4 regions of the Venatoribacter cucullus genome follow, and region 4 is predicted to be linked to each of the others. Evidence: predicted binding sites of a transcription regulator. Region 4 holds the regulator's gene; each other region holds the start of a gene.
The links. The regulator sigma-54, encoded in region 4, starts transcription at its own class of promoters, with help from an activator protein. The targets are predictions, from matches to a motif close to TGGCACNNNNNTTGCTNT.
Positions count from the first base shown of each region.

Region 1 (7,598 bases), 320 kb from region 4:
GCCAACGTCTCCACCACCGGCTTTAAAAAAGACCGCGCGGTGTTTGAAGACCTGCTGTATCAGGTACAGCGGCAACCGGGCGCCAATTCTTCGGCGGATACCCGCCTGCCATCCGGCCTGCAGCTGGGTACCGGTGTGCGTACCGCCGGCACGCAAAAGATTTTTACCACCGGCTCGCTGAACGTCACCGATCAGCCGCTGGATCTGGCCATTAACGGCCGTGGTTTCTTTCAGATTGCCATGCCCGACGGCACCATTGGTTACACCCGCGACGGCACCTTTCACATCAACGACGAAGGCGTGGTGGTTAACGTTAACGGTTACCCGCTGGAACCGCAGATTACCATTCCGGAACAGACCAACCAGCTCACCATCAGCAAAGACGGCATTGTGCAGGCCACCCTGTTCGGTGACCCCACGCCACAGGAGCTGGGCCAGATTGAAACCGCCGACTTTATTAACCCCGCCGGCCTGCAGGCCGTGGGCGGCAACCTGTTCTACGAAACCGCCTCCAGTGGCGCGCCGCTGGTCGGTGTGCCCAATGAAGAAGGCTACGGCACGGTAGAGCAGGGCGCGCTGGAAAACTCCAACGTCGAAGTGGTGGAAGAGCTGGTGAAAATGATTACCGTGCAACGCGCCTACGAAATGAACTCCAAGGTGGTGTCTGCCGCCGACCAGATGCTGCAGTTCTTAACGCAGAATACCTGAGGAGGCTGATATGAAAGCATTGCTGCTGTTGTTGCCATTGCTGACCTTAACCGCCTGCACCAGCGTGCCGCTGGAAAAAGACGTGTTTCCCGACGATCCGGATTTTGCCCCGGTATCGGCGCAAAGCCTGCAGCCGCCACCGGTGGAAAATGGTTCATTGTTTCAGGCCCGCTACGGTATTGGCCTGTACACCGACCAGCAGGCACGGCGGGTGGGCGATATTATTACGGTGATTTTTGACGAGGCCTACCAGTCCAGCAAATCGGCTGAAACCACCGCCGACAAATCCTCCACCGCCAACATTAACCCCGGCAGTATTCTGGGTACGGTGCCCAGCTGGAACGGCATGAGCCTGAATACACAGCTGAGCGCCGATCGGGAATTCAGTGGTAAAGGCGAGGCCGACCGCTCCAACAGCCTGCAGGGGCAGATCAGCGTGACCGTGTCCGACATTATGCCCAACGGCATTCTGCGCATTCGCGGTGAACGCTGGCTTACCTTAAGTGAAGGCGATGAATACATCCGCATTGCCGGCCTTATCCGCCCGCAGGACATCAGCCCCAACAACACGGTTATGTCCAGCAAAGTGGCCGATGCCCGCATTTCCTTCGGTGGCCGTGGCGGCCTGAATAACGCCACCAAACAAGGCTGGTTCAGCCGTATACTGATGTCACCCTGGTGGCCGTTCTGAACCCACAACGGCAAGGAGTAACCGCCATGAAACGTACACTGATTCTGCTGACCGCGCTGCTGTGCAGCACCCTGGCTCAGGCTGAACGCATTAAAGACATCACCAGCATTGCCGGTGTGCGTTCCAACCAGCTGGTGGGTTACGGTCTGGTGGTTGGCCTCGATGGCAGCGGCGACAAAGCCCCCTTCACCACCCAGACCTTCCGCAACATGATGACCGAATTCGGCATCTCCCTGCCGCCCGGTGTCGACCCGAAACTGAAAAACGTTGCCGCTGTATCGGTAACCGCAGAATTACCGGCCTTTGCCAAACCCGGCCAGCGCATTGACGTAACCGTGGCCTCGTTAGGCAACGCCAAAAGCCTGCGCGGCGGGGCATTATTATTTACTCCGCTGAAAGGCGCCGACGGTGGCGTGTACGCCGTGGCCCAGGGCAACCTGGTGGTGGGTGGTTTTGGCGCCCAGGGGAACGACGGCTCCAGCATTACCGTTAACGTCCCCAGTGCCGGCCGTATTCCCAACGGCGCCACGGTGGAACAAACCGCCCCCAGCACCTTCAGCCGTGGTGACAGCCTTATTTTCAACCTCGACCAGCCCGACTTCACCACCGCCCGCGCCATGGTGGATAAAATTAACCAGCTGATGGGCCCGGGTTCCGCCGAAGCACTGGACGCTGCCTCGATCCGGGTAAGCGCACCGCGCGACACCACCCAGCGCGTCAGCTATTTATCGATTATCGAAAATCTGGAAATTGAAACCGGTAAAGAACGCGCCAAAGTCGTTATTAATTCACGCACTGGCACCATCGTTATGGGTCAGAACGTGCTGATCGAACCGGTGGCCGTTACCCACGGCAATTTAATTGTGGCCATTGAAGAAGATTTTCAGGTGGCCCAGCCCAATGCGCTGGCCGGTGGCCAAACCGTGGTGGTACCCGATACCAACATCAATGTATACAACGATGGCGACAACCGTATGTTTAAATTCGGCCCGGGCGTATCACTGGATAGTGTGGTCAAAGCCGTTAACGAAATTGGCGTTGCGCCGGGTGACCTGATGGCCATTCTGGAAGCCATGAAACAAGCCGGAGCGCTGAAAGCGGAGTTAATCGTAATATGAACGAGCAATTATTTACTGAAGTCAAAAATCTGTCGCTGGAATTGCGTTCACTGATCCGTCAGGGCGTCAAAGAAGGCGTGGAAGAACGCATCATCCGCCGCAACGAACTGCTGCAGGAATGGTTCAGCGGCATCAAAGAACTGATCCAGATGACCAACGAACAACAGCAGTTTCTGGAAAACCTGCTGAAAGAAGAACAGCAACTGCTCGACATGCTGCAACAGGAACAAACCGAAATAGCCGCCCAGCAGCGCAACCAGCGCAAAGCCAGCCAGTATTTGCAACATTAATCTGGCCAGGCGTTTGCTGCGCAAACTGGCCAGACGCTCGCTGCGCTTGACGGGAGATGTCAGACGCTCTTAAAAGCCAGCGTCCCTAACGGTTTTCCGGCCCATTCGTTCCAGCCCGAAGTTTGGCAAAGCCAATAGCATCGTTTGGATGACTCCAAACGAGTGGCCAGGGGCATGGATGCCCCTTGGCCGCGTATGCTCAATTGGGTTTGGTAAACGAGGAAACGACCAGCGGGAGTAACAGCCGGAGGCTGGCCCGAAGGGTGAGCGAAGCGAGTAACCAGCTGGAACGCGGGCCAGAGGGGTTGGCAAGGGGATTCTTCCCCTTGCACTGGGGCGCAGGGGCGAAGCCCCGCATGGGCAGCCACGCAGTGGCTGCCCAACCTTGAACGTAATTGGCAAGCATCTTGCATTTATCCAGCAATCAAGGAGTTTGCCATGATCAACAACAACACCAACGTTGCCGCCACCTATACCGACCTGAATGCCCTGCAGGGCATCCGCAAGCTGGGTAAACAAGACCAGAGCGCGGCGTTAATGGAAGTGGCCAAGCAGTTCGAATCCATGTTCGTGAACATGATGATGTCGTCCATGCGTGACGCCAGCGCGGTGTTTGAAGAAGACTCCTTATTCAGCTCGCCGGAAGGCGATTTCTACCAGCAAATGTACGACGACCAGATGGCGTTATCGCTGTCTAACGGCGGTGGCATGGGCCTGGCGCCGGTTATTCATCGCCAGTTAATGAACAGCTACGGCAACGTGAACAAAGACCGCAGCGAACTGCCGCTGGATCAGGGCAAACTGCACGACCGCCGTATTTCTGTGCCAATTTATCAGCCGCTGCAACAAACCCTGGAGCAGGTGGATGCCGAGCTGGCACGCCAGCCAGGCACCCCACAGGCCAGCGCCTCTGAAACGGTAAACAGCCCGGCAGCAGCGGCCAATATCGCCAGCGGTAACGGCGGCAAAGGGCAACAATTTGCCACTCCGGCCGACTTCGTTGCCGCTGTGTACCCGCACGCCCAAACCATTGGCGCCGAACTGGGCGTTGACCCCCGCGCCATTGTCGCCCAGGCAGCGCTGGAAACCGGCTGGGGCAAACACATGATTACCGATGAACAGGGCCGCAACAGCCACAACTTCTTTGGCATTAAGGCCGACCAGCGCTGGAACGGGGAAAGCGTCAATGTGCTTACCCATGAATTCCGCGGCGGCGTGGCCATGAAAGAACGTGCGGCCTTCCGTTCCTACGCCAGCCTGGAAGATGGCCTGCGTGACTACGCCAACTTCCTGCAATCCGGCCAGCGTTACCAGAACGCCATTAACAACGGTCTGGATGCCGACCAGTACGGCTACGAACTGCAGCGCGCCGGCTACGCCACCGACCCGCAGTACGGCGCCAAAATTCAGCGGATTTCCCGCAGCGACACCTTAAAAGACGCGCTGCAACAAATGCAGCAAAGCCTGCTGACAGGAGCACGCAACGATGGCTGATATTCTCTCCATTGCCATTTCCGGCCTGCGCGCCAGTCAGTCGGCGTTAACCGTAACCGGCCATAACATCACCAACGCCGGTACCGAAGGCTACAGCCGCCAGGTGGTTAACCAGAGCGCCAATGCGCCGCAGAATTTCGGCGGCGTGTGGATGGGTTCGGGCGTCGGCATCGACAGCGTTACCCGGGTGTACGACCAGTTTTTAACCCAGCAGCTGTGGCGCGACAGCTCCATTTACAACAGCTTCGATACCCTGGCCACCAACGCCGAACAGATCGACAGCCTGCTGGCCGATTCCGGCACCGGTGTGCAACCCGGCCTGGAGCGGATGTTCGGGGCACTGCAATCGGTGGTGGATGACCCGGCCTCATTGCCGGCCCGGGCGGTATTGCTGAGTGAAAGCCAGGGCCTGGTTGACCGTTTTGCGTTAATCAGCAATCGCCTGCAAACCCAGAACACCATTATTAACGGCCAGATGGACGTGATGGTGGGCGAAATTAACACCATCAGTCAGGCCATTGCCGAACTGAACGAACAGATTCAGTTCGCAACCGCCGCCGCTCAGGGCGTTAAACCCAACGACCTGCTGGATAAGCGCGACGTGCTGGTGAAAGACCTGGCCAAACTGGTGGATGTTACCGTGGTCGAACAGGACGACTCGGTGTGGAACATTGCCGTCGGCAATGGTCAGCCGCTGGTGGTGGGTAACGACTTTAACCGGCTGGAAGTGGACAAAGGCGCGCAGGACCCGGCGCGGTCCGATATTTATTTTGTCGCCGGCAGCAGTCGCCAGCTGGTCACCAGCGCCATGACCGGCGGTCAGCTGGGCGGCACACTGGAATTCCGTAACACCGTGCTCGACCCGGTGCTGAATGGCCTGGGCCGCATGGCGCTGGTGATTAACCAGACCTTTAACGAACAGCACAAGCTGGGCATCGACTTTAACGGCCGCACCGGCGACAACTATTTTTCCGACATCAACACCCCGGAAAAAGCCTACAACCGCATTCTGGGCGACGAAAACAACGCCCGCCCGAACGACCGCCTGGTCAGCATTCACATTAAAGATGCCGGCGCCTTAACCACCAGCGATTACCAGCTGGAATTTCCAGGCCCTGATGATTACACCTTCCGCGTTAAACGCATCAGCGACGGTGAAATTATTGCCACCCGCGCGTTAAGCGGTGATTTTCCCGACAGCGTCGAAGTGGATGGCTTTGAAATACGCTTTGAAGCCGGCAGTTTCCGCCAGGGCGATGACTTTATTATTATGCCGACGCGCAGAGAATCGTCGCAGCTGGCCATGAACCTCACCCGGCCGGAACAGGTCGCCATTGCCTCGGCCGTAACCGGCGAAGCGGCCATTGGTAACCGCGGTAACGCCAACATTACCCAGCCGGATGTGTACGACACCAGCACGCCGTATTTTTCCCGCGATGGCGAAATGACTCCGCCGTTGCTGATTCGTTTTACCTCGCCCACCACCTACGACGTGCTGGACAACACCGACCCGGGCAACCCCATTCCGTTGTTCCCGCCGCTGATGAACCAGACCTACATTCCGGGCATCCGCAACGACATTCTGCCGCAAAACGAAGGCAAAACCGCCTTTACCAGTTTTGGTGGTGTGCTGCCGATGCAGCCGACTTATCAGGCGCCGCCGCCGGCCGCGCCGGTGCAATCGGTAAACGGCTTTTTCCCGGAGCGCATTGTTATCAGCCAGACCGACCCGGTAACCGGCAAAGTCACCTCGCAACCAACGCTGATTACCCGGGCCAACGCCTCGGCCAAAGAAATTGCTGCCGAACTCAGCAAGCGCCCGGGCGTGGAAGCCAGCGCCCGCACCACGGTGGAACTAAGCGACTTCAGTGCCGACGCCAACCCGTTCCAGCCGCTCAGCCTGCGGGTGAACGGCGTGCTGGTGACCGACACTTTAGGCCCCAATCAAACCAAATACGACAAAGACTACCCGGCCGAAGTGCCCGATCCGCTGACCCCGGATTTTGTCGCCGACCGCATTAACGCCAACTTCGATTTTCAACGCATGGGGCTGGTGGCCCAGAGTGACGGCAGCAAAGTCACCATCGTGGCGCTGAACGGCGAAGACGTGAACCTGGAAATCAGCGGCGATAACGGCGATGGCTTCCGCGTCGGCAACGGCCAGGACATTATTCTGCGCGAAACCAGCGAAGCGCCCTATGTACCGCTGAACCCCTTTGAAGGCTACAACTTCAGCGAAGGCGGCCCCTACAACTACGAATTTGACGTACCCGGGCAGGGCACCTTCCGCATTAACCTGAACGAAAACTACGCCACCGGCGCCGACATGCTGAACGGCATTCGCGGCAAGCTGGAAGACGCCGGTTTTACCTTCAGTGGCGACCTGGATGTGGCCATCAGCGAGCGCGGCACCATCAGCTTTCAGCCGCGCATTGACATGAACGCCACCGGCGTAAACGGCTCCAGCAAACTGACCATGGGCGGCCAGCTGAAAGTCGTGACCGACCCTGGCTACAGCTTAAGCATTGAACCACCGGGTAATAACCTGTTCCCCGAAGCGCCGGTGGGCGAGCCGCTGCATTTTGGTTTCAGTGTGGGCATTGACGGCAGCCCCCAGGCCGGCGACCAGTTCACCCTGGATTTCAACAGCGATGGCACCTCCGACAGCCGTAACGGCGTGGCGCTGGCCGGCTTACAAAACCAGGACACCGTGGGCGGCAACGCCAGCTACTCGGATTCGTATTCCATGATCGTGGAAGAAATCGGCTCTATTACCAGCCGCGCCCAGATCAACCGCGATTCCAGTGAAGTGCTGCTGCGCAACACCCAGACCAGCGTCGACAGCATTTCCGGCGTTAACCTGGACGAAGAAGCCGCCGCCTTAATTAAATTCGAGCTGGCCTACAACGCCAACGCTCAGGTGATTCAGGTGGCACGCAGTATTTTTGACACCTTAATCAACACCTTCCGCTAGGAGTTAAACGATGCGTATCGCCACATTGCAGCAATTTAACACCGGCCTGAACGGCATTCTGGACAACCAGGGCGGTGTGAACAAAACCCAGCAGCAGATCTCGACCGGCCGGCGCGTATTAACGCCCGCCGACGACCCCATTGCCGCCACCAAAATTCTGCAGCTGCAGCAGGAACTGGCCCTTAACGACCAGTACACCCGCAACATGACCGCCGCCGATAACCGCCTGAAACTGGAAGAAGCGACGCTGAAATCGGTAACCGCCAACCTGGAACGGGTGAAAGAGCTGACCGTGCAGGCCGGTGGTGGCTCGCTGACCATTA
Region 1 is NZ_CP046056.1:2,047,211-2,054,808, reverse strand. It holds gene flgG (flagellar basal-body rod protein FlgG) at 1-708, shown strand, start outside; gene GJQ55_RS09760 (flagellar basal body L-ring protein FlgH) at 719-1,399, shown strand; gene GJQ55_RS09755 (flagellar basal body P-ring protein FlgI) at 1,426-2,517, shown strand; gene GJQ55_RS09750 (hypothetical protein) at 2,514-2,807, shown strand; gene flgJ (flagellar assembly peptidoglycan hydrolase FlgJ) at 3,246-4,301, shown strand; gene flgK (flagellar hook-associated protein FlgK) at 4,294-7,275, shown strand; gene flgL (flagellar hook-associated protein FlgL) at 7,286-7,598, shown strand, end outside.
Region 1: the regulator sigma-54 is predicted to act here: its motif matches at 3,204-3,221, upstream of flgJ (flagellar assembly peptidoglycan hydrolase FlgJ).

Region 2 (7,598 bases), 1.2 Mb from region 4:
TGTTGCGCAGGATCCGACAGCGTTTGCCATTGCCCGGCGGGTAATTGCGGTTGTATGTCTTTAACAAAATCGGCGGCGTCGTTATCGCCGGCGATTAAATAAAACCAGCCCTGTTCGGTGACACCGGCGGCCCAGTAGGTGCAGGGCAGTGGGTGCAGCGGCTGGCGGCTTAACAGCATGCCTTGCCAGCGGGTTGTGCAGGGGCTGGCCTGTACCGCGGTTATTTTGAATTCCGGCTGGCCAGAATGCGGGTCGCGGTCGTTATTAATTAAGGTGCCCATGCGCGCGTTACTGGCAAACAGGCTGGTCCAGTGCATGGGTACAAACATCTCACCACGACGCTGTTCGTTACTGAGGCTGGCACGCAGCAGTAATGTGCCGCGTTCATTGCGGATATGCACCAGTTGCCCAGCGTGGATACGGCGTGCCGCAGCATCGGCTGGGTGGAATACCGCATAGGGTTCGCTGCGGTGCTGAGCCAGCCGGGGGGCTTTGCCGGTTCGGGTCATGGTGTGCCAGTGGTCACGCACACGCCCGGTGTTCATCAGTAAATCGCCACCGCTGCGTGGGCGCGGCAGCTGTGCATTAACAGGAATAAATTGAGCGCGCTGGTTGTCGGTATAAAAACGGCCATCGTCGAAAAAGCGTGCGCGGCCGTGCGGATATTGGTCGCTTACCGGCCATTGCACGGGTTTCAGCGCATCGTATTGGTAACGGCTTAAGCCGATTAAACCGCTTAAATCAAAATCGCGCTGGCCATTATTTTCAAAGGCGGAAAGGCGGGCGTGTTCATCGAATATGTCTGCCGGATGCTGGTAAGCAAAATCCGGCGCAAAGCCTAAACGTTTAGCCACTTCGCAAATGGCCCACCAATCGGGCCTGGCTTCACCGGGCGGTGGTAAAAAGCCGCGCTGGCGGGAAATACGCCGTTCGGAATTGGTGACGGTGCCGTTTTTTTCGCCCCAGCTGGCCGCGGGTAATAACACCTGGGCGACGCGGGTGGTGTCGGTGTCGGCCATGCAGTCGGATACCACCACCAGTTCACACTGGGCCATAGCAGCTTTTACCGCATCGGCTTCGGGCATACTCACCACTGGATTGGTGGACATAATCCATAAAAATTTAATCTCGCCGCGGGCGCAGGCCTGAAATAAATCCACCGCTTTTAAGCCGGGGCGCTCGGCCAGTTTGGGCGCGTTCCAGAAGCGCCGTACACGGTCGCGTTCGGAGCCGGAAAAATCCATGTGCGCGGCCAGCTGATTAGCTAAGCCACCCACTTCGCGGCCACCCATGGCGTTGGGCTGGCCGGTAATGGAAAACGGGGTGGCGCCGGGTTTGCCAATGCGGCCGGTGGCCAGGTGCACATTAATAATGGCATTGCCTTTGTCGCTGCCGCTGGCACTTTGATTAATGCCCTGAGAAAACAGGGTGACGGTGCGCGGGGTGCGGGCAAACCAATCAAAAAATTGCAGCAACAACGCCGCGTCGGTATCCATTAAATCAGCACTGTGCTGCAGGCTCTGGCAGTCGTTACGGGCTTGTTCTAACGCCACATCGAAACCATTGGTGTGACGGGCAATAAAGTCTTCGTCCAGTTGTCCGCTGTCGGCTAAATACACCAGCAGCGCATTGAACAATACCGCGTCGGTACCTGGGCGGATGGCTAAATGCAGGTCGGCAATATCGCAGGTGGCGGTGCGGCGTGGGTCGATTACCACAATTTTCATATCCGGCCGCTGCTGTTTGGCGGCGGCAATGCGCTGATACAGCACCGGGTGCGCCCAGGCAGCGTTTGAGCCGGTAAAAATCAATAAATCGGCCAGTTCCAGGTCTTCGTAGCAACCGGGTACGGTATCGCTGCCAAAGGCGCGTTTGTGCGCCACCACGGCCGAGGCCATGCACAGGCGCGAATTGGTGTCGATGTTGGCGCTGCCAATAAAACCCTTCATGAGTTTATTGGCCACATAATAATCTTCGGTCAGCATCTGGCCAGCGCCGTAAAACGCAACGGCTTGCGGGCCGTGGGTGTGGATCACCTGCTGGATTTTGTCGGCAATAATATTCAGCGCATCGTCCCAGCTGGCGTGTTTACCGTTTAATTGCGGAAACACTAAACGCCCGTCGTGGCTCAGGGTTTCGTGCAGGGCCGACCCTTTTACGCACAGGCGGCCACTGTTGGCCGGGTGGGAAAGGCTGCCGCTAACCGGTAAAACCTGCTGGCCAGCATGTTGCACTGTTACGCCACAACCAACGCCGCAATAAGGGCAGGTGGTGTGCGTCTGGCTGGCAGTGGTGGGCTTGGAAGCCGGTGCGTTCATGGCGGTATTTCCCATAAAAAAAGCGCCCACAGGCAGAACCTGTGAGCGCCAATGCTCGGTGTTGCACAAACAACAATAAGGCATCTGCATTGATGCCAACGACACAACGGGAGGTTTTACCGGTTGGGGTAACGCAGTGTCTGCAGTGTTCTATTCAAAAGCGGTGCCAACTTTTTTGTTTTTATCTGCAGTCTGTTTATTACTGGTTTCTGGGCGGTATTTCCGGCGGCAACACATCAATGCAGCCATAAATATGCGCCATTCTGGTGCCGGCCTGCTGGGTTGTGTGCCGTTATTGCGCAATGCACAGCCGGTGTATTAACCGGTTTAAGCCGGTATTTCGCTTAAAACCCCGGCGGAACCGGGGTTCAGCCGGATTTATTGCGGGTTGGCATTGTGGTTGCAATACCTTGTTTGATATTCCACCGCGGTAACGGAGCCGCCGTGGAACAGCGCAACGAAGCATCGACAGGAGAATCGTGATGATGACCAAATAGAGAGCTTCCCATGAGCAAAAAACGCATTCTTGTCGTTGGCAACGGTATGGTAGGACACCAGTTTTTAACCACCTTCGCCAGCAGTGATATGGCCGGTCAGTGCGAGCTGATCACCTTCAGTGAAGAACCCCGTCTGGCTTACGACCGGGTACAACTCAGCAAATATTTCAGCGGCGCCAGCGCTGACGATCTGGCGTTGACCACCGCCGCTGACTATCAGCAGCAACAGATTCACTTCCATTTAAATGACCGCGTAACCGGCATTAATCCGCGCCAGAAAACCATTACCACCGCCAGTGGCCGCACCGAAGGCTATGACAAATTAATTCTGGCCACGGGTTCCTATCCCTTTGTGCCGCCGGTGCCGGGTAAAGACCAGCCGCATTGTCTGGTGTACCGCACCATTGAAGATCTGGAAGCCATTGCTGCCGCTGCCGCCGTGAGTAAAACCGGCGTGGTTATCGGTGGTGGTCTGCTGGGTCTGGAAGCCGCCAATGCGTTGAAACAAGCCGGGCTGGAAACCCATGTGGTGGAATTCGCCCCGCGTTTAATGGCGGTGCAGTTAGATGAAGGCGGCGGTCGCTTATTGCGCGAAAAAATTGAAGCGCTGGGCGTGCAGGTGCACACCGGCAAAAATACCCAGGAAATTGTCGCCGGTGAAGAATGTCGCTACCGCCTGAATTTTGCCGACGGTTCCTTTCTGGAAACCGATATGGTGCTGTTCTCGGCCGGTATTCGCCCGCAGGATGCACTAGCGCGTGACACCGGTTTAACCCTGGGTGAGCGCGGCGGTATCGTAATTAACGATTATTGCCAAACCTCCGACGACGATATTTACGCCATTGGCGAATGCGCGCTGTGGGATAACAAAATTTACGGTCTGGTGGCACCGGGTTATCAGATGGCGCGGGTGGCGGCCGGGCATATTGTCAGTCAGTTATTTACCCATGCTGAGCCGGCGCTGGTTTTTAACGGTGCCGATATGAGCACCAAGCTGAAATTACTGGGCGTGGAAGTCGGTTCGCTGGGCGATGCGCACGGCCATACCGCCGGGGCGCGCAGCTTTGTGTTCCATGACGAGCTGGAAGGCGTGTACAAACGCCTGAACGTATCGGCCGATGGGAAAAAACTGCTGGGTGCGGTGCTGGTGGGCGACACCTCGGCCTATGGCACTTTGCTGCAGTTAATGCTGAATAATATGGATATTCCCGGCAGCCCGGCCAGCCTGATTGTGCCGGCCTCCAATGGTGACGATGCCGGAATCGGTCTGGGGGTGGCGGCGTTGCCGGCCACCGCACAAATCTGTTCCTGCTACGACGTCAGCAAAGGCGCCATTGGCGAGGCGGTACGCAGTGGTTGCTGCAAAGTGGTGGATATTAAAGACGCCACCAAAGCCGCCACCGGCTGCGGCGGTTGTGCGGCGCTGGTGAAGCAGGTGATGGATGCCGAATTAACCGCGCTGGGCGTGGTAGTAACCAACCATATCTGTGAGCACTTTGCGTTCAGCCGTGCTGAGCTGGCCGATATTATTCGGGTGAAAGGTTATAAAACCTTCAGTGCGGTGCTGGAAGACCATGGCAGTGGCCATGGTTGTGAAATCTGCAAACCCACCATCGGCTCTATTCTGGCGTCGTATCACAATGATTATATTCTGCAGGATGACCACATCGGCCTGCAGGACACCAACGATATTTTCCTCGGCAATATGCAGAAAGACGGTACTTACTCCATTGTGCCGCGCGTAGCCGGCGGGGAAATTACCCCGGAAAAACTCATTGTGCTGGGTGAAATTGCCCGCGATTACGACCTGTACACCAAAATCACCGGCGGTCAGCGCATCGATTTATTCGGCGCGCAGTTGCATGAATTACCGGAAATCTGGCAGCGCCTGATTGATGCCGGTTTTGAAACCGGCCATGCCTACGGCAAATCCCTGCGTACGGTGAAATCCTGTGTCGGCAGCACCTGGTGCCGTTACGGCGTGCTCGACAGTGTGTCGATGGCGATTGCGCTGGAGAACCGCTACAAGGGCTTGCGTGCGCCGCACAAAATTAAATTCGGCGTATCGGGTTGTACGCGCGAATGTGCCGAAGCACAGAGCAAAGACATCGGCGTTATTGCCACCGAACAGGGCTGGAACCTGTATGTGTGCGGCAACGGCGGTATGCGTCCGCGCCACGCCGATTTATTCGCCACCGGCCTTAATAACGAGCAGCTGATTCAGGCCATCGACCGGGTGCTGATGTTTTATGTGCGCACCGCCGACCGCTTACAGCGTACTTCGGTATGGCTGGAAAATCTGGAAGGCGGCCTGCCGTATCTGCAAGACGTGGTGCTGAACGACCGCCTCGGCATTGCCAGCGAACTGGATAACGCCATGACGCATCTGGTGGCTACTTATCAGTGCGAATGGAAAACCACGCTGGCCACGCCGGAAAAATTACTGCGTTTCCGTCACTTTATTAACAGCGATGCTACCGACAGTCAGTTGCTGTATGTGCGTGAGCGTGGCCAGCGCCGGCCGGCTACCGAAGATGAACGTATTGAATTATTAAACCTGGATAACCAACCTGAAACTCAGGCAGGAGCATAACCATGAACTCAGCTGCATTACATCTCGTTGCGGTAACCACACCCTGGCAAGTGGTGTGTCGTTTAACTGATATCGCCCCGGACACCGGGGTGTGCGCCTGGCATAAAGGCGAACAGGTAGCGTTGTTCCGCCTGGGCCACAGCGAGCAGGTATTTGCTATCAGCAATTACGACCCGGTTGGCGGCGCCAATGTGCTGTCGCGCGGCATTGTCGGTTCCATTGGCGAGCGCCTGGTGGTGGCCTCACCGCTGTATAAACAGCATTACGATCTGCAGACCGGCGAATGTCTGGAAGATGATTCCGTAACGCTTAAGGTGTGGCCGGTGCGGGTAGAGCAGGGGGATATTTTGCTGGGGTAATAAGCGCCGCAAAAAAATAAACCGGGCTATGCCCGGTTTTTTTATAAAGACAATAAGCAAACAGCCATGTACTTCATTAAGCCGCTTTTAAGCCGCTTCAGGCCGCTGCTGTGGGCCAAATAACAGCGTCAGCCGTTGATCAGAAATATCCTCAGCCTGCATCAGTAAATCAAAATACCACTGGCTGTGACGCACATCGCCAACGCACAGCGCACCGATAATACGGTTATGGCGCAGCACCAGTTTTTTATACATGCCTGCTTCTTCGTCCAGCAAGGTCATCAGCTCGCAGCCATCGTCCGGGCCGGCGTGAATATCACCGATGCTGTGCATATCCAGCCCGGATACTTTTAATTTAGTAATCTGCGGTTGCTCGTAATAGGGCGACGCCGGTTGTTTTAATAACATCTGGCTGAGCACCTGCACCTGATGCCAGATAGGCGCGACCAGCCCATAGGTGGTGCCGGAAAACTCACAGCATTCTCCCAGGGCATAAATACCCGGCACCGAGGTTTGCAGGTACTCATTGACCTGTATGCCCTTATTGCAGGCAATGCCGGCCTGCGCTGCCAGTTCGGTATTAGGAATAATGCCGGTGGCGAAAATCACCAGATCGGTGGCTAAGGTCTGGCGGGTATCGCGGCCGCTTCTGTGCAACAGCAAGCGGTTTATTTCCTGGCCGTTATCACTGAGTAATTGTTCCGGCCCACAACCGGTGCGCACCTGAATACCGCGCTGGCGCAGGGCATTGTGTAATAACTGTGCGGCGGTGCTGTCCAGCTGGCGGTTCATTAATACCGGGTTGCGGTGCATTAAGGTGACCTGCAGCCCCTGAGCCTGCAAACCAACCGCGGCTTCCACGCCCAATAAACCGGCACCCACCACGGTGGCGTGGCGGCTATGTGGCAAGCGGGCCTGCATGTTTTGTACATCCTGCAGGGTGCGGAAACCTAGCACATTCCTGCAACCAGCGCCCGGAATCGACGGAATAAAACTGCGTGAGCCGGTGGCAAAAATCAGCTGCGTCCAGCTCAGGGTTAAGCCGCTGGCGCAGGTAATATTCCGTTGTTGGGTGTTTACGGCTACTGCGCTCTCACCATAAAAAATCTGTATGCGTCGTTTGCTGTACCAGTCGTCATCGTGCGGAGTAATAGCGGCCAGATCGGTTTCACCAGCCAGTAAAGGCGACAGCATAATGCGGTTGTAATGCCGGGCCGGCTCGTCACTGAGTACCAGAATGCGGGCAAAATGATGGTGGGTATCCAGCGTTTCCAACAGCCGGTTAGTGGCCATGCCATTGCCGATAATCAGCAAGACGGAATCGGTATTCATACGCTACTCCGTTCGGTATAAAAAAGCGGCAGCCACCGAAGTGACTGCCGCAACCTGTGAAATATCAGAATTTAGCTTCCAGCCACAGCCAGGCTTTGTCGGTATCGGCACCGGCATCGCCTTTGCTGTAGGCCGCGTATTTCAGCCCTGCGGTGTAATATTTACCAAAGCCTTTGGTCGCCTGAAAATTCACCTCGCTGCCTTTATCGGCACTGCCCTGGTCTGAACCGTAGTCGTGGTAAAACGCCAGCAGGTTTACGCCGGCTACGGCGGTGGTCACTTTTACGTAGGTGTCGGTTAAGCCGTCAGCAGGGGTTACCAGAAATTTATCGGCCCAGCCATTAAACGCGTGTTTGGTGGCCAGCGGGGTCTGGAAACCATAAGCGCCGCCGTCACTACCTAAGCTTTCAAAACCGGCGGCCAGCGTAATTCCCTGAACAACTACGCCGGCTTCCAGCGCCAGATAGCTGGCATCAAAATCATCGGTTTTCTGCAGTGC
Region 2 is NZ_CP046056.1:1,210,663-1,218,260, forward strand. It holds gene GJQ55_RS05800 (nitrate reductase) at 1-2,348, opposite strand, end outside; gene nirB (nitrite reductase large subunit NirB) at 2,826-5,408, shown strand; gene nirD (nitrite reductase small subunit NirD) at 5,411-5,767, shown strand; gene GJQ55_RS05815 (NAD(P)/FAD-dependent oxidoreductase) at 5,855-7,099, opposite strand; gene GJQ55_RS05820 (alginate export family protein) at 7,164-7,598, opposite strand, start outside.
Region 2: the regulator sigma-54 is predicted to act here: its motif matches at 2,708-2,725, upstream of nirB (nitrite reductase large subunit NirB).

Region 3 (7,598 bases), 350 kb from region 4:
ACAACCTCAGAAAGGTAACTGTTCAGAGTTCAGCAAAGACCGGGCCAGTTTTATTAACCAGCGCCTGTAAACAGTCGCGGACCTGGCAATATTCCTGTTCGACGGCGTCCAGCAAGACCAGCGTGCCGCCCAGATGGCCGGCGCGGCCGGCATCTTCCAGTTGTTGCAGCATATTGGTCAGCCGGATAGCACTGATATTGGCCGCCGCGCCTTTAAAGCTGTGCGCCAGACTGGCCACCGCCGCACAATCGCCAGCGGTCAGGGCCTGTTGCAGGCGCGGCAGACGTTCGTCCGCATCCTGACAAAACAGTGTCACCAATAAGGGGAAGTCTTCCGCCATCATGTCGTATAAAAAACGCAGGGCGGTGTTATCAAAATGATCCGTCAATGCCATCCGAGGCCTCCTGTTCCCGCAGGAACCATACGTACTTCAGCGCTGCTGACGCAAGGCTGCGGCACGGTTGGCCCATTCATCGGCCAGTTTCTGTTGTTGTTTTTCTTCACCGGCTGCGTGTTCGAGATCGAGCTTATCCATCAGACCGGTTAAGGCCCGCACTTTACCATGCTGTTCCAGATAACGCTGCCGGGCTTGTTCGGTTTGCTTTTGCAGCAGGTTCAGCTTTTCGCTTTGCTGCTGCAGCGCCCGTTCAATCTGCTGCATAAAGCCGAGGGTGGCGTGCAGGGTACCGGCACTGACCATGCCCTGCCCCGGCGTGGAGATACGCTGCTGATACTCGTTGTTATAGCTGACCAGCTGCTGGCGCTGTTGTTGTTCCGCCTGCAGTTGTTGCTGCAGCTCACCCCAGCGGCGCAGCAGCTCCTGCTCTTCCCGTTCGGCCATATCCAGTAAGACCTGCAGGCGCTTGGCGCGCGGATGCTTTCTCATGCCTTAGTGCCTTTGGCCGCCGGCGGCGACGGGAACAGCTCGTCCAACTCTTGTTTGCTGCTGGCCAGGTCAGCCCCTTCGTGCAAGCCCTGGCGCAGCATGGCTTTGATGCGGGGCAAACGGTCAATGGCGGCATCGAGCAACGGATCGCTACCCGGCTGATAGGCGCCGACGCTGATCAGATCCTGATTCTGGCGGTAATGCGACATCAGCTGCTTACACAGCTGGGCTTTTTTCAGCCAGTTTTCATCCACGATCTGCGGCATTACCCGGCTGACCGAGGCTTCCACATCAATGGCGGGGTAATGGCCTTCTTCGGCCAGTTTGCGCGACAGCACAATGTGGCCGTCGAGAATGGCGCGGCTGGCGTCGGCAATCGGGTCCTGCATATCGTCGCCTTCGCTCAGCACAGTATAAAACGCGGTAATCGAACCACCGCCTTCGCTGCCGTTACCGGTGCGTTCCACCAGTTTGGGCAGTTTGTTGAACACTGACGGCGGATAGCCTTTGGTGGCCGGAGGTTCCCCCACCGCCAGGGCAATTTCCCGCTGCGCCTGGGCGTAACGGGTGAGAGAGTCCATCAGCAGCAGTACGTTCTGGCCCTGATCGCGGAAGTATTCGGCAATGGAGGTGCAGTATTGTGCGGCGCGCAGCCGCATTAAGGGTGAATCATCCGCCGGCGACGCCACCACCACGGCGCGCTGCAGGCCTTCTTCACCAAGAATTTCATCAATAAATTCTTTTACCTCGCGGCCCCGTTCACCAATCAGACCCACCACAATAATGTCGGCACTGGTGAAGCGGGTCATCATGCCCAGCAGCACGCTTTTACCGACACCGGAACCGGCAAACAAACCAATGCGCTGACCACGGCCCACGGTGAGCATGGCGTTAATGGCGCGGATACCCACATCCAGCGGTTCACGAATGGGGGCCCGGTGCAGCGGATTAATGGGACGGCCCTGCAGATGGCCCTGTTCAATATCCTGCAGTGGTCCGTGCGCATCCAGCGGCCGGCCGGTGCCATCCAGCACCCGGCCCAGCAGGTTAAAGCCCACCGGCACATCGGCGGCCATGGTTAACGGCCACACCCGGGCACCGGGACGCAGGCCATCGACCTGTTCAATCGGCATCAGGAAAATTCGTTGCTCATCAAAGCCCACCACTTCGGCTTCAATATCTTCGGCGCCTTTGCGCTCGACCATGCAGCGGTCGCCGACCTTAACGTTAATGCCCACGGCTTCGAGGGTAAGGCCGACCATACGGACCAGGCGGCCGGCGATTTTCGGCTGGTAGGGTTTATCGGGAATGCGCAGGCTGTGCCAGCGGTCACTGAGGCTCATGGGGATGATCCGGCGCGGCGGCAGGTTCTTCGGCGGCAGGTTCTTCGGCGGCGGGTTCTGCTGCAGCAGGTTCTTCGGCTACCGGTTCTTCGGCTACCGGTTCTTCGGCTACCGGTTCTTCGGCTACCGGTTCTTCGGCTACCGGTTCGGCCGGCGTTGGCGCTAAGGGTTCTTCCCATTGCGCCTGTTCATCGGTATCGGGGAAGGTAACGCTCTGCTGCATCATCTGCGTCAATACATTGTCGAGCAGCTGATTCAGGTAATCCTGGCTGGAATACTCCACCAGCGAATGTTCGGTTTCCACCCGGCAGCTGCCCGCCGGTAATTTGTCGTCTACCCGGTAGTGCATTTCGGTGCCGGTCAGCTCCAGGCTGTTCTGCAGATGACGGGCATCGTCGGGGCCAATCACCACCCGGATGTCTTTTTCACCACCCGGTAACTCGGCCAGCGCGCGCTGCACAAACTGCAGAATATTCACCGCGCCATCGCGCAGTTCTTCGTCCAGCACACGGGAACAGATACCGGCCACCAGCGCCGCCAGCACTTCCGGCAGCTGCTGGTCACGCTGTTCCAGATGGCTGTGCAGCGTGGCCGCGATGCGCTGCAGCCGGGTGACCACCAGATTGGTGTCGGCCTGCGCTTTCAGGCGCCCGGCTTCATTGCCCTGCTGCAGGCCTTCGTCGTAACCGGCTTGCCGGCCTTCGGCAAAAGCGGCGTCGTAGCCTTCTGTGCGGCCGGCTTCAAAACCTTCTTTGTGGCCCTGCTGACGGCCTTCGACCAGGCCCTGCTCCAGCCCGTCGTTATAGGCTTCGCGGCGGATATTTTCCAACTCTTCAGCAGTCGGGAATGCCAGTGGCTCGCCCTGTTCATCGGTCACCGCCTGCCTGGCGGCCGCCTGCTGGGCGGCTTCCTGTTCGGCTTTTTCGGCCTCCCACGCCGGCGGCTCGGTCCAGTAGGGCAACCGCCACAGCTTCACATCGCGGGCATCTTCCGCGCGGATGGGATGGTGATGTTCCTGCCGGATTTCTGTCATTTACATCATGGCCTCGCCACCACCACCCAGCACAATTTCGCCGGCATCGGCCAGACGACGGGCAATGGTAAGAATTTCTTTCTGCGCCCCTTCCACTTCGCTGACCCTAACCGGCCCTTTGGCTTCGAGATCGTCACGCAGCAGTTCGGCCGCCCGTTTGGACATATTGCGGAAAATTTTATCCTGCACCTGCGGATCGGCACCTTTCAGGGCCACAACCAGCAGGTCGGTAGACACTTCGCGCAGCAGAATCTGAATGCCGCGGTCGTCGATATCCACCAGGTTGTCAAACACGAACATAAGATCCTGAATCTGAATGCCCAGATCTTCATCCACTTCCTTAATCTGATCCAGCAGATCAGCGGCAATGCTGCTGTCAACAAAGTTAACGATATTGGCGGCGGTTTTAACCCCGCCAATACTGGTGGTCTGGGCACCGGCCTTGCCAGAAAACTGACGTTCAAGAATATCGTTCAGTTCCTGCAACGCTGCCGGTTGCACGGCTTCCAGTGCCGCCACCCGCATAACGATATCCAGGCGCACTTTTTCATTAAAGTTGGACAGAATTTCGGCGGACTGATCCGGGTCGAGGTAGGACACCACAATGGCCTGAATCTGCGGGTGTTCGTGGCGGATCAGGTCGGCCACCTGACGGGATTCCATCCACTTCAGGGAATCCAGACCGGTGGTATTGCCGCCCAGCAGAATACGGTCGATCAGGGCACCGGCTTTGTCGTTACCCAGCGCCTGGGTGAGCATATTGCGGATGTAAGCATCGGACCCCAGGCCCATACCGGTCTGGCCGCTGACCGCTTCCAGAAATTCCGCCACCACGCCTTCCACCTGCGTCTGGTTAACGTTGGTAAGCGTCGCCATCGCAGTACCGACACGCTGAACTTCTTTCGGGCCCATGTGTTTCAGAATCTCGGCGGCGTCTTTTTCGCCCAGGCTCATCAACAGAATGGCAGCACGATCCAGGCGGGTTAAACGCGCCAGGGCTTCATTTGCCGGTTTTGCTTCATTTGCCATGATCGTCATTCACCCAGCCAATCACCACTTGTGCCACCCGTGCCGGGTCTTCTGCAATCAGACCTTTCAGCGCATCCAGCTGGCGTTCAAAACTTTCTGAGGCGCCCGGCAGCAGGAATTCATCCATACCCGCCAGCGTCACTTTTTCATCATCCAGACCTGCTTCCGCATCTTCAAGCTCTTCCAGCATCACCGAGGCCTCATCGCGGCCACGGTTGGCCAGGCTCTTGATGGTGGGACGGATCACGCCGAAGATCAGCAACAGGATAAACAAACCGGCCAACACCTGCTTGAGAATTTCCCAGAACCAGGGCTGGGTCCAGAAATCCGGCTCGCCCAGGGCCGCGTCGGTTTTACCCATAAAGGGCGAGTTAATCACGTTCACGCTGTCGCCACGGGCGGCATTAAAGCCCACCGCATCACGCACCAGCACTTCCAGCCGCTGCAGGTCGTTATCGCTCCAGGGGGTGTATACCGCTTCGCCGTTTTCGTTAAAGCTGACGCGGTCATTCACCACCACCGCTACGGTCAGGCGACGCAGACGCCCCACCTGTTGTTGCTGATAGCTTAAGGTACGGTCCACTTCGTAGTTACGGGTGGTTTCGGAGCGGCGGCTAACCGGCGCACCGGCACCCTGCCCGGTTCCCAGCGCCTGCTCCGGCGCATTGGCTTCAGCCGGCGGCTGATTGGACAGTGCACCCGGAATGCCGCCGTTGATTTTACCGGTATTTTCTTCGTTCAGCAGTTGCTCACTGCGCAGGGCGATTAAATCGGGGTTAAACAGCTCCTGGGTTTGTTCCTGCACGGTAAAGTCAATGTCGGCGGACACTTCGGCTTTGTAGTTATCGTCACCCAGCACCGGCCGCAGAATATTATTCACCGCCTGAGTAATAGAGGACTGCACGCGGTTGGTGTATTCCAGCTGTTTGGTGGCCAGGAATTCCGTCGATTGCTCTTCCGGTTTGGACAGCAGATTGCCGTGCTGGTCGACCACCGACACATCCACGCGATCCATTTCCGCTACGCTCGATGCCACCAGATTGACAATGGCTTCCACCTGATCGCGGCTTAATTCGCGGCCGGCATACAGCTCCAGAAATACCGACGCACGCGGCTTGCGCACATCACGCACAAACACCGACTGCTTCGGCAACGCCAGATGCACCCGCGCATTACGCACGCTGCGGACGCTGGCGATGGTACGTGCCAGCTCACCTTCCAGACCGCGGCGGTAGCGGGCGTTTTCAATAAACTGACTGGTGCCCAGTGAGCTGTCCTGGTCCAGAATTTCCAGACCGACGGTTTTATCGTCCAGCAAACTGGCTGCCGCCAGTTTCATACGGGCAGTGTGTAAATCACCGGATTGCACCAGCAGAATCTGGCTGGCCGGATCAATTTCAAAGGCTATGCCTTCGCGCTGCAGCACTTCAATGATGTCCTGCGCGTTATGGTCCTGCAGACGATGGATCAGCGGCTTATAGCTGGGCTCGCTGGTCCACACCATAATGGCGACCGACAGCGCAATCACCAGCGCTACACCACCAATCACCGCCGCCTGGCGCACAATCGACAAACGATTGAAACCCAGCAATACCGGATGCCCGGATTCCTTACCCGGCGCTACCGCCGGTACATCGGATTCGTTATCAGCGGCCATGTTGGCGTTGCTCTGAGCGGGTACGTTTTCCATAGTCTGCTACCTTATGCGCGGTTACACCGGCATATTCATAATGTCTTTGTAAGCTTCAACCAGCTTGTTACGGACCTGCGTCATCGCCTGGAATGACACACTGGATTTCTGCATCGCAATCATCACTTCCGGCAAATCTACCGACGGATCACCCTGCTCAAAGCGGGTTTGTAAATCGCTGGACGTTTTCTGGGTGCTGTTCACCGTGTCGATGGCGTTTTTAAACATCACCTGGAAATCCGGCACCCGGTTATCGCCCTGCACCTCGCGCACGGCCTGCACCTGATCTTCCAGGCGCGCGGCCCGCAGCTGCTGCAATTCCGATGGGCGCATGGTTTGCGGCTGCACCGGCTGCATATTCTGGGCATGTTGCGCGCGCAGCTGGCTTTTCACCTGGCGCATCTGCATCAGTACGGAATTGATATCAACGCGATCGACCATTGCTGTCCCCTTAACTGCCTGGTGGCAGAGTCACCGTCACGGATTTTTGACGTTTTTCGTCGTGAATCCTGCTTCTTTTACTGACACTGCAATAGTCTTGCCAACTTTGGTGGGACGGCGACTGCCGGCCATCATGGCAGGTAGGAGCGACATTTTTGTCGCGAAATCGGCGGGCTGGTTAGTAGTTGTGGGAACGGGCCATGCCCGTGACTCCAGCGCTGCGCGCTGGCTGTTTCTACGCCAGCCCTGCCGGGCTGGTTGGTTTTGGCTGCCGCTGCGCGGCAGCCTTTTGCGGCCTTCGGCCGCTGGTATTGCAAGGGGAGGTATCCCCTTGCGAACCCCTCTGGCCCGCGTTCCAGCTGATCCTGGCTAAAAAAATCCGGTTAAGCCAACGGATCGTAAGGCACGTCCTGTGCCACGATCCTTGCCCGGAATCATCCGGGCATGGCTACCGGCTTTTTTTACCTGCGGGCTGGAACGAATGGGCCGTAAAAACAGTGGCGGCTACGCCGGCATGGCTTTATTGAGCGCGCTTCGCGCGCAAAACCAAAAATTAAAAAATTCTTCCGGCCGCAGGCCGCAAAAAGCTGTCACACAGTGACGGCCAAAGCCAGCCTGCAAGGCTGGAAAAACCAGCTGGCCGCTCAGGCCAGCATAGCTTCCACGTCGATGCCCTCTTCGCGCAGCTTGGCCACTTTGTAGCGCAGCGTCCGCGGGCTGATGCCCAGTCGTTCGGCTGCTTCTTTGCGGCTGGGTTCTTCCTGCAACGCTTTAACAATTAATTCCACTTCGCGGTGGCGCAGGTCACTGCCCAGCGCGCCGGCGTCGTCCATGGGGGCGGCGGGTGGCACCGGCGGTACCGGAATAAACGGCATTACCGGCGGGCTGCTGTGGGCGCCAGCCTGACGGTTTTTTGGCACCGGGGTCAGCATAAAATCGCTGCTGCTCAGTTGTGGGCCGGTCTGAATAATCAGCGCCCGCTGCATGGTGTTGTCCAGCTCGCGCACGTTGCCCGGCCAGGGGTGGCTGCGCAGCAGCTGTTCGGCATCCGGCAGTAACCGCGGTACCGGGCGTTTCATTTTGCCGGCATGGTGGGCCAGTAAGCGGCGCGCCAATGGCAGAATATCGTCGGCACGGTCGCGCAGTGGCAGCCAGTGCAGCGGGAACACGCTTAAA
Region 3 is NZ_CP046056.1:2,018,420-2,026,017, forward strand. It holds gene GJQ55_RS09625 (Hpt domain-containing protein) at 23-394, opposite strand; gene fliJ (flagellar export protein FliJ) at 431-886, opposite strand; gene fliI (flagellar protein export ATPase FliI) at 883-2,229, opposite strand; gene GJQ55_RS09640 (FliH/SctL family protein) at 2,216-3,262, opposite strand; gene fliG (flagellar motor switch protein FliG) at 3,263-4,291, opposite strand; gene fliF (flagellar basal-body MS-ring/collar protein FliF) at 4,281-5,981, opposite strand; gene fliE (flagellar hook-basal body complex protein FliE) at 6,003-6,422, opposite strand; gene GJQ55_RS09660 (sigma-54-dependent transcriptional regulator) at 7,067-7,598, opposite strand, start outside.
Region 3: the regulator sigma-54 is predicted to act here: its motif matches at 6,508-6,525, upstream of fliE (flagellar hook-basal body complex protein FliE).

Region 4 (7,598 bases):
CTGTATAGCACGTATTTCCTCATTCACCGTCATTGCCGACGGCCACGGATCGTAAGGCGCGTCGTGCGCCACGATCCTCGCCCGGTCCATCCGGGCGGGCCTGTCAACGACGGTTCATTTCGGCGTGCTATAGGCGCGATTCAAACCGTAGCGGCTACGCCGTCAATGTTTTTGTGCGCTTCGCTCAAAACAAAAAATATCCGGCCGCAGGCCGCCAAAATTCTCTCAAATTTCTACGGTTTTTCCCGGCCCATTCGTTCCAGCCCGAAGTTTGGCAAAGCCAATAGCATCGTTTGGATGACTCCAAACGAGCGGGTAGGGGCATGGACAATTTTGTTGGAACAAAATTGAACAGCCGAAGGCTGGCCCGCAGGGCGAAAGGCAGGATGCCTGAAGTCTCCCCCTTGGCCGCGTATGCGTCATTGGCTTTGGTAAACGAGGAACCAGCTGGAACGCGGGCCAGAGGGGTTGGCAAGGGGATACCTCCCCTTGCAATACCAGCGGCCGAAGGCCGCAAAAAGCCGTCACGCAGTGACGGCCAGGGGCGGAGCCCCGCATAAGCTGCCACGCAGTGGCGGCTAAACCAGCCCGGCAGGGCTGGCAACCACCATGAAGGCAGAAGGCGTCAGCCTTCCATCTGCTCACGAATAAACTGAAACAGTTTCTTATAGTTGGTGCCGGGCTTGGGCGGCTCTGAATTCATTTCTTTCTGCGCATTGCGCACCAGATTGCGCAGCTGCTGGCGGTCAACCGCCGGAAACTCTTCAATAAAGGCATTCAGGCCAGCGTCATCACTGACCAGCCGGTTGCGCCACATCTCTTGTTGCTTGATGCGGCGACCGTAGGCTTCGCTGGACGGATCCAGCAGTTCCAGTCCGGCCAGAATGGCGTCCACGTCTTCATCGCGCATGATTTTGCCAATGAATTGCAGGTGCCGGCGTTTGGCTTCGTTCTGGCTCAGGCGGTTATTTTCCACCAGGGCGTTGTAGAGGTTTTCGCTGATCGGCAGGTCGCGCCATTTCTTCGGATTCAGGTCAGCCAGTTTTTTGCCCAGCTGCTGATGGCGGTGCGCTTCACGTTTCAGTTCGGATTTGCTGATGAAATCTTCATCATCATCCTGGTAGTCGGTATGTTTCATAAGGTTGAATTCAGTCAGAGGACAATAAGGGTGGCTAATCCCAGGAAGGACATAAAGCCGACAACATCACTGATGGTGGTCAGCGCCACGCTGCCTGCCAGGGCCGGGTCAATGCCCTTGGCTTTCATCAGAATCGGCAGCACAGCGCCGGCCAGCATAGCAAAGGTAATGTTGATCACAATGGCCAGGGCAATCACCAGTGAAATATAGGGGTCACCAAACCATAAAAAGGTGATCAGTGAGATGACCAGTGCCAGTAAGGTGCCGTTGATGCCGGCAATCAATACTTCCCGGCGCAGCAGCCAGTTGATATTGGCGTTGCTGATATGGCCGAGCGCCTGACCACGGATAACCAGCGTCAGTACCTGGCTGCCGGCAATACCGCCCATACTGGCAACAATGGGCATCAGTACGGCCAGCGCCACAATCTGTTCAATCGTATCTTTGAACAGGCCAATCACGGTGGCGGCGGTAAAGGCCGTCAGCAGGTTGATAAACAGCCAGACCAGCCGGCGGCGGCTGGATTTCAGCGCTGGCGCGAAGGTATCTTCTTCGTCATCCAGACCGGCCATGCTGAGCAGGGAATGGTCGCCTTCATCACGGATAACGTCGACCACGTCATCGATGGTGATACGGCCGACCAGCTTGCCGCTGGCATCAATCACCGGGGCGGACACCAGATCGTGACGTTCAAAGACCTTGGCAACCTCACTTTCGTGCTGGGTGGCCTGAATAACCCGGGAGTCCGTGGTCATCACTTCGCGCACGGTTTGCTGCGGATCGCTGACCAGCAGTTTGCTGACCGGCAGAATGCCAATGAATTCATTCTGGCGGTTAACCACGGCCAGGTTGTCGGTCATCGGCGGCAGGGTTTTGTGCCGGCGCAGATAACGTAAAACAACATCCAGGGTGATATCCGGGCGCACCGTAATGGTGTCGGTGTTCATCAGACCGCCGGCGCTGTCTTCCGGATAGCCCATAATGGCTTCCAGACGCGCGCGGTCCTGATCATCCATGGACTCCAGAATTTCCTGGGTCACGCGCTCCGGCAGCTGTTGCAGCATGTCGGCGACGTCGTCGGTGTCCATGTCGGCGGTGAGGTCGGCAACCTCTTCGGCGCTCATATCACTGAGGAAGTGGCTTTGCAGCTCTTCGCTCAGGTGCTGGATTACCTCACCTTCGAGATCTTTGTCGACCAGCTCCCACAGCAATTTACGGGCTTTCGGGGGCGATGATTCGATCAGGTGAGCAACGTCAACCGGGGCCAGACCGGAATTCAGGATGCGTTTGACCTGAGTCAGCGCGCCGCTTTCGAGGGCGGCGTTCAGACTGTGCAGTTTTGCTTTGGCTTTTTCGCTGTGTTGCGCCATTGCTCAGGTCCGGAAATTAAGGGGCAGTGGTTCGGATTTTAGCGGTAACGGCCGTCCGGCACCACGAAAGAACCTGAAGAATCTGGTTCAGTGGGTTGTTTTTTATGGCATCAGGCCAACTTTGTCGCCCTACTGGCGTTCATCAGAGGGTTATTCGTCTTCGTCGAAACGGCGGGCAAACAGATCGGTCAGGGCGGCGAGGGCTGCATCGGCGTCATCACCGCTGATTTCCACCTGCAAGGTGGTGCCCTGACTGGCCGCCAGCATCATCACCGACATGATGTTTTTGCCATCGGCCATCTGGCTGCTGCTGCCTAAACGGATGCTGCTGGCAAACTGGCTGGCGGTGCCGGCCAGTTTGGCGGCGGCACGGGCGTGCAGGCCACGCTTGTTGATAATGAGCAGTTCCGTGCGAATCATCATGGCTTCCTCAGTGCACGCCGTTCAGTTCACGGTGGCGAACCTGCACCTGTGGATATTGCTGGCTGAACAGCGCGCCCAGCTGCTCGGCCAGATAGACCGAGCGATGCTGGCCGCCGGTGCAGCCGATGGCGATGGTCAGGTAACTGCGGTTGGCTTCAATAAAACTGGGCAGCCAGCGGGTAATAAACGAGGTGATGTCACTTTCCATGGCCAGCACCTGGGGTTCATTCTGCAGAAAACCGATGATTTCCTGGTCGCGGCCGGTGAAGCGGCGTAACGCCGGGTCCCAGTAGGGGTTGGGCAGGTTGCGCACATCGAATACATAATCGGCATCAATCGGGACGCCGTGTTTGAAACCAAAAGACTCAAACAGAATGGCAATGTCGCTGCCGGATTTTCCCGCGACCCGCAGTTTAATCTGGCTGCGCAGCTCGTGTACCGACATGCTGGTGGTATCCAGTGTCAGGTCGGCCAGGTCGGCAATCGGGTGCAGCAGCTGTTTTTCCTGCCGGATGGCTTCGGCCAGAGATACGTCCGGGCCGGTGAGCGGGTGTTTGCGCCGGGTGGCGCTGAAGCGCTGCAGCAGCACTTCTTCGCTGGCATCCAGATACACCACATCGAGCTGGTATTCCTCACTGGGCAATTCGTGCAGGACATCGTCGATGCGGTCGAAAGCATGGGGCAGGTTGCGGGCATCAATGCTTACCGCCACCCGTGACAGTTTTTCTTCCCCTTCCGTCTGATGCACCAGTGCCGGCAGCAAGGCCACCGGCAGGTTGTCAATGCAATAGAAACCGAGGTCTTCCAACACGTGCAGGGCGCTGGATTTTCCTGAGCCGGAACGGCCGCTGATAATGACCAGACGCATATTGCTCCTTATGCCTGCTCAGGCTTCCGTGTGCAGTGCCCGTTGGTACAGGCGGCCGGCATCCGGTGCGTTACGCAACGCTTCCCGGTAGTCTGGCTCGGTGAAATTACGCGCCAGCATGGCCAGCACCTGCAGGTGCTCGTCGTTGGCTTCTTCCGGTACGAACAGGGCAAACACCAGGTCGACCGGCCGCCGGTCAACGGCGTCATAGTCAATGGCTTCGCTCAGGCGCAGCAGTACGCCAAAAGGATGCTGACACTGTGGCAGGCGGCAATGGGGAATGGCAATGCCCTCCCCGATGCCGGTGCTGCCCAGCCGTTCACGGCCCAGTAAGCGCTCGTAAATATCGTCGGCGGAACTGTCCGGTGTCAGGTCGGCGACAAAACCGGCCAGATATTCCAGTAACTTTTTCTTACTGGAAACCGGGGCGTCAAATAACGTACGTTCCGGGGTCAGAATATCCCCGATGCTGATGGCCATGGCTCAGTTGTGACCGTGCTGACGGTCCACCAGTTTTTCTTTGTGTTTTAACACCTGGCGGTCGAGTTTGTCGGTCATCTGGTCGATGGCGGCGTACATATCGTCATGTTCAGCGCTGGCGTGCAGGTCGGCACCGGCAACGTGGATGGTGGCTTCCGCAGTCATGCGTTCTTTCACTACGGTCAGGGTCACCTGGCCGTTGGTGATGTTGTCGAAATGACGGCTCAGGCGTGACATTTTTTCTTCCACATAGCTTTGCAGCGCTTCGGTAATTTCGATGTGGTGGCCGCTGAGGTTGATTTTCATATCCAGACTCCTTGGTTTTTATGCTGGTAAGTTAAAACAGTTTTAAATCAGTTGTTTGCGTTCGTTCGACGGCGGAATAAGCATGGCTTCACGGTACTTGGCAACGGTACGGCGTGCAACCTGAATCCCCTTGTCGGCCAGCAAGGCAGCCAGTTTGCTGTCACTTAATGGTTTGCGGGCATTTTCATCGGCAATCAGTTTTTTGATCATGGCACGGATGGCGGTGGAGGAACATTCGCCACCGCTGTCGGTACTGACGTGGCTGGAGAAAAAGTATTTCAGCTCGAAAATACCGCGCGGGGTGTGCATGTATTTTTGCGTGGTGACCCGCGAAATGGTTGATTCGTGCATGCCCACCGCTTCGGCAATATCGTGCAGTACCAGCGGTTTCATGGCTTCTTCACCCTGCTCGAAAAAGTCGATCTGGTATTCGACAATTTTGGTCGCCACTTTCAGCAGGGTTTCGTTGCGGCTTTGCAGGCTTTTGATAAACCAGCGCGCTTCCTGCAGGTTGTCGCGCAGAAAGGCGTTATCGGTGCTGTTGTCGGAGCGGCGGATAAGGGCGGCGTAATCGGCGTTGACGCGCAGCTTGGGGGCAATGTCGGGGTTCAGTTCCACCCGCCATTCGTCGCGGATATTACGCACGATCACATCGGGAATAACGTATTCGGCCTGTTCGGAACTGATCCCGGAGCCGGGCTTGGGGTTCAGCTCTTTGATTAACCGCAGCACGGCTTTCAGATCATCTTCGCGCAGTTTGGTTTTGCGCATCAGGGTCGGGTAGTCGCGGTTGCCCAGCAGCTCAATATGTTCGCTGATCACCAGCCGGGTTTCCGCCAGCCAGGGGGTGTCGGCCGGCATCTGGTGCAGTTGCAGCAGCAGGCATTCGCGCAGGTCGCGGCCAAATACCCCGGCCGGGTCAAATTGTTGCAGGCGGTGCAGCACGGCCATCACTTCGTCTTCTTCGACGTTCAGCTCCGGGTCCATGCTTTCCAGCACATCCTCAACCGTGGTGTGCAGGTAGCCGTCATCATCGACGCCGTCGATCAGCATCAGGGCGATATCGCGGTCGGTATCGGACATCGGGGTCAGGTTCAGCTGCCACAGCAGGTGGTCCTGCAGGCTGTCGGTGCTGGCGTGACGGGCGTCGTAGTCAAAGTCGTCGTCGATGGCGCCGCTGTTGCCGGAGGCCACGCCGGCGGTGGTCTGGTAGGTATCTTCCCACTGGCTGTCGACCGGCAGGTCATCCGGAATCTGTTCCTGTGACCATTGTTCGTCCAGTTCCGGGGTGTCAGCGCCATCGTCATGGTCGTGGCTGCTGACTTCGGTGCTGATGTCGGCGGTCGCCGGCAAGGATAAATCGTTGAGGCCGTCGTGTTCGTTTTCTTCCACTTCCAGCATGGGGTTGGAATCAAGCGCTTCCTGAATTTCCTGTTGCAGATCGAGGGTCGACAATTGCAGCAGGCGGATGGCTTGCTGTAATTGCGGGGTCATCGTGAGTTGCTGACCCATCTTTAACTGCAGGGAGGCTTTCATAGGGCTTCAGTATTCACTCAAAACGGCATTAATGTTGCATTATACGCCAAGGGCCCGGTCTGGCTATCCTTGACAAACCACGTCAGTTACTGGCTCACAGGCGGAAATCTTCTCCGAGATACTGTTTACGCACCTGTTCGTTGGCCAATACCTGCTCAGCGGTACCTTCGGCAATAATATGGCCGCCGCCGACGATATAGGCTTTTTCACAGATGGCCAGTGTTTCCCGCACATTGTGGTCAGTAATCAGTACGCCGATGCCGCGCGCTTTCAGCTGGCGGATAATATCCATGATGTCGGCAACGGAGATGGGGTCAACCCCGGCGAAAGGCTCATCGAGCAGAATAAAGGAGGGTTCGGCCGCCAGCGCGCGGGCAATTTCCACCCGCCGCCGTTCGCCACCGGACAGCGCCATGCCTTTGCTGTCACGGATATGCTGAATATGAAACTCATCCAGCAGGCTTTCCAGCTTGGCCTGTTTACCGGCTTTATCGAGGTCTTTGCGGGTTTCCAGAATGGCCATAATGTTATCGGCCACGCTCAGCTTGCGGAAAATAGAGGCTTCCTGCGGCAGGTAACCAATGCCTTTTTTGGCTCGTCCGTGCATGGGCAGGTGGCTAATGTCTTCATCGTCGATGCGCACACGGCCGTTATCCGCCTGCACCAGATTCACAATCATATAGAAACAGGTGGTTTTGCCGGCACCATTGGGGCCGAGCAGGCCGACAATCTGGCCGCTGTTCACCGACATGGAGACGTCTTTAACGATCTGGCGGTTGCCGTAGCTTTTTGCCAGCGATTCGGCGTGCAGGGTTTTCATGGCTGGGTCTCCGCCGGAACCGGTGCATCCGGAACGGTTACTGCCGGAGCGGGCGCTGTGGCCGGCTCAGCGGTTTTGGGCTGGAAGATCACTTTGATCCGGGCCGGTTTTTCCCCAGCGTCGGCTGGCTGGCCAGCGGAGATGACTTCGGTGTTCATATCGTAGCGGATACGCTCACCGGTAATTTCGTTGCTGTCCTGCCGCAGTACGGCATTGCCGATCAGGATGGCTTCCTGATTGGCGGCCAGATAGTCGATGCGTTGCGCGTGCGCATGGGTCAGCGGTGAGCCGGGGTTGATCTGCTGCTGATAACGGGCCGGCTGGCCTTCGGCGGTGGCTTTTTCCATCCGGCCTTCGGTGCTGACCACTGTCAGGCGGTCAGACTCAATACGCAGGGTGCCCTGCGTCAGGAGGACATCGCCCTGATAGATCACGACTCCGGCCTGACGGTCAATTTCGGCGCGGTCGGAAACAATCACCACTTCCTGGTTGAAGTCTTCCGGCAGTGCGGACGCCAGCGCCGGCAGCAGCAGGGCAGCGGCACAGAGTTTATTCAGATGCTTGCGGCACATAACGGGTGTTTACCTGATGATGAAGTTGCAGGGTGCGGTCAGCGACATTGAGGGTCATGCCGGTGGCTTCGGTCAGCGTGGCCGG
Region 4 is NZ_CP046056.1:2,368,405-2,376,002, reverse strand. It holds gene yjgA (ribosome biogenesis factor YjgA) at 626-1,138, opposite strand; gene mgtE (magnesium transporter) at 1,153-2,508, opposite strand; gene GJQ55_RS11275 (HPr family phosphocarrier protein) at 2,659-2,931, opposite strand; gene rapZ (RNase adapter RapZ) at 2,939-3,799, opposite strand; gene GJQ55_RS11265 (PTS sugar transporter subunit IIA) at 3,818-4,279, opposite strand; gene hpf (ribosome hibernation-promoting factor, HPF/YfiA family) at 4,283-4,585, opposite strand; gene GJQ55_RS11255 (RNA polymerase factor sigma-54) at 4,628-6,121, opposite strand; gene lptB (LPS export ABC transporter ATP-binding protein) at 6,216-6,941, opposite strand; gene lptA (lipopolysaccharide transport periplasmic protein LptA) at 6,938-7,513, opposite strand; gene lptC (LPS export ABC transporter periplasmic protein LptC) at 7,491-7,598, opposite strand, start outside.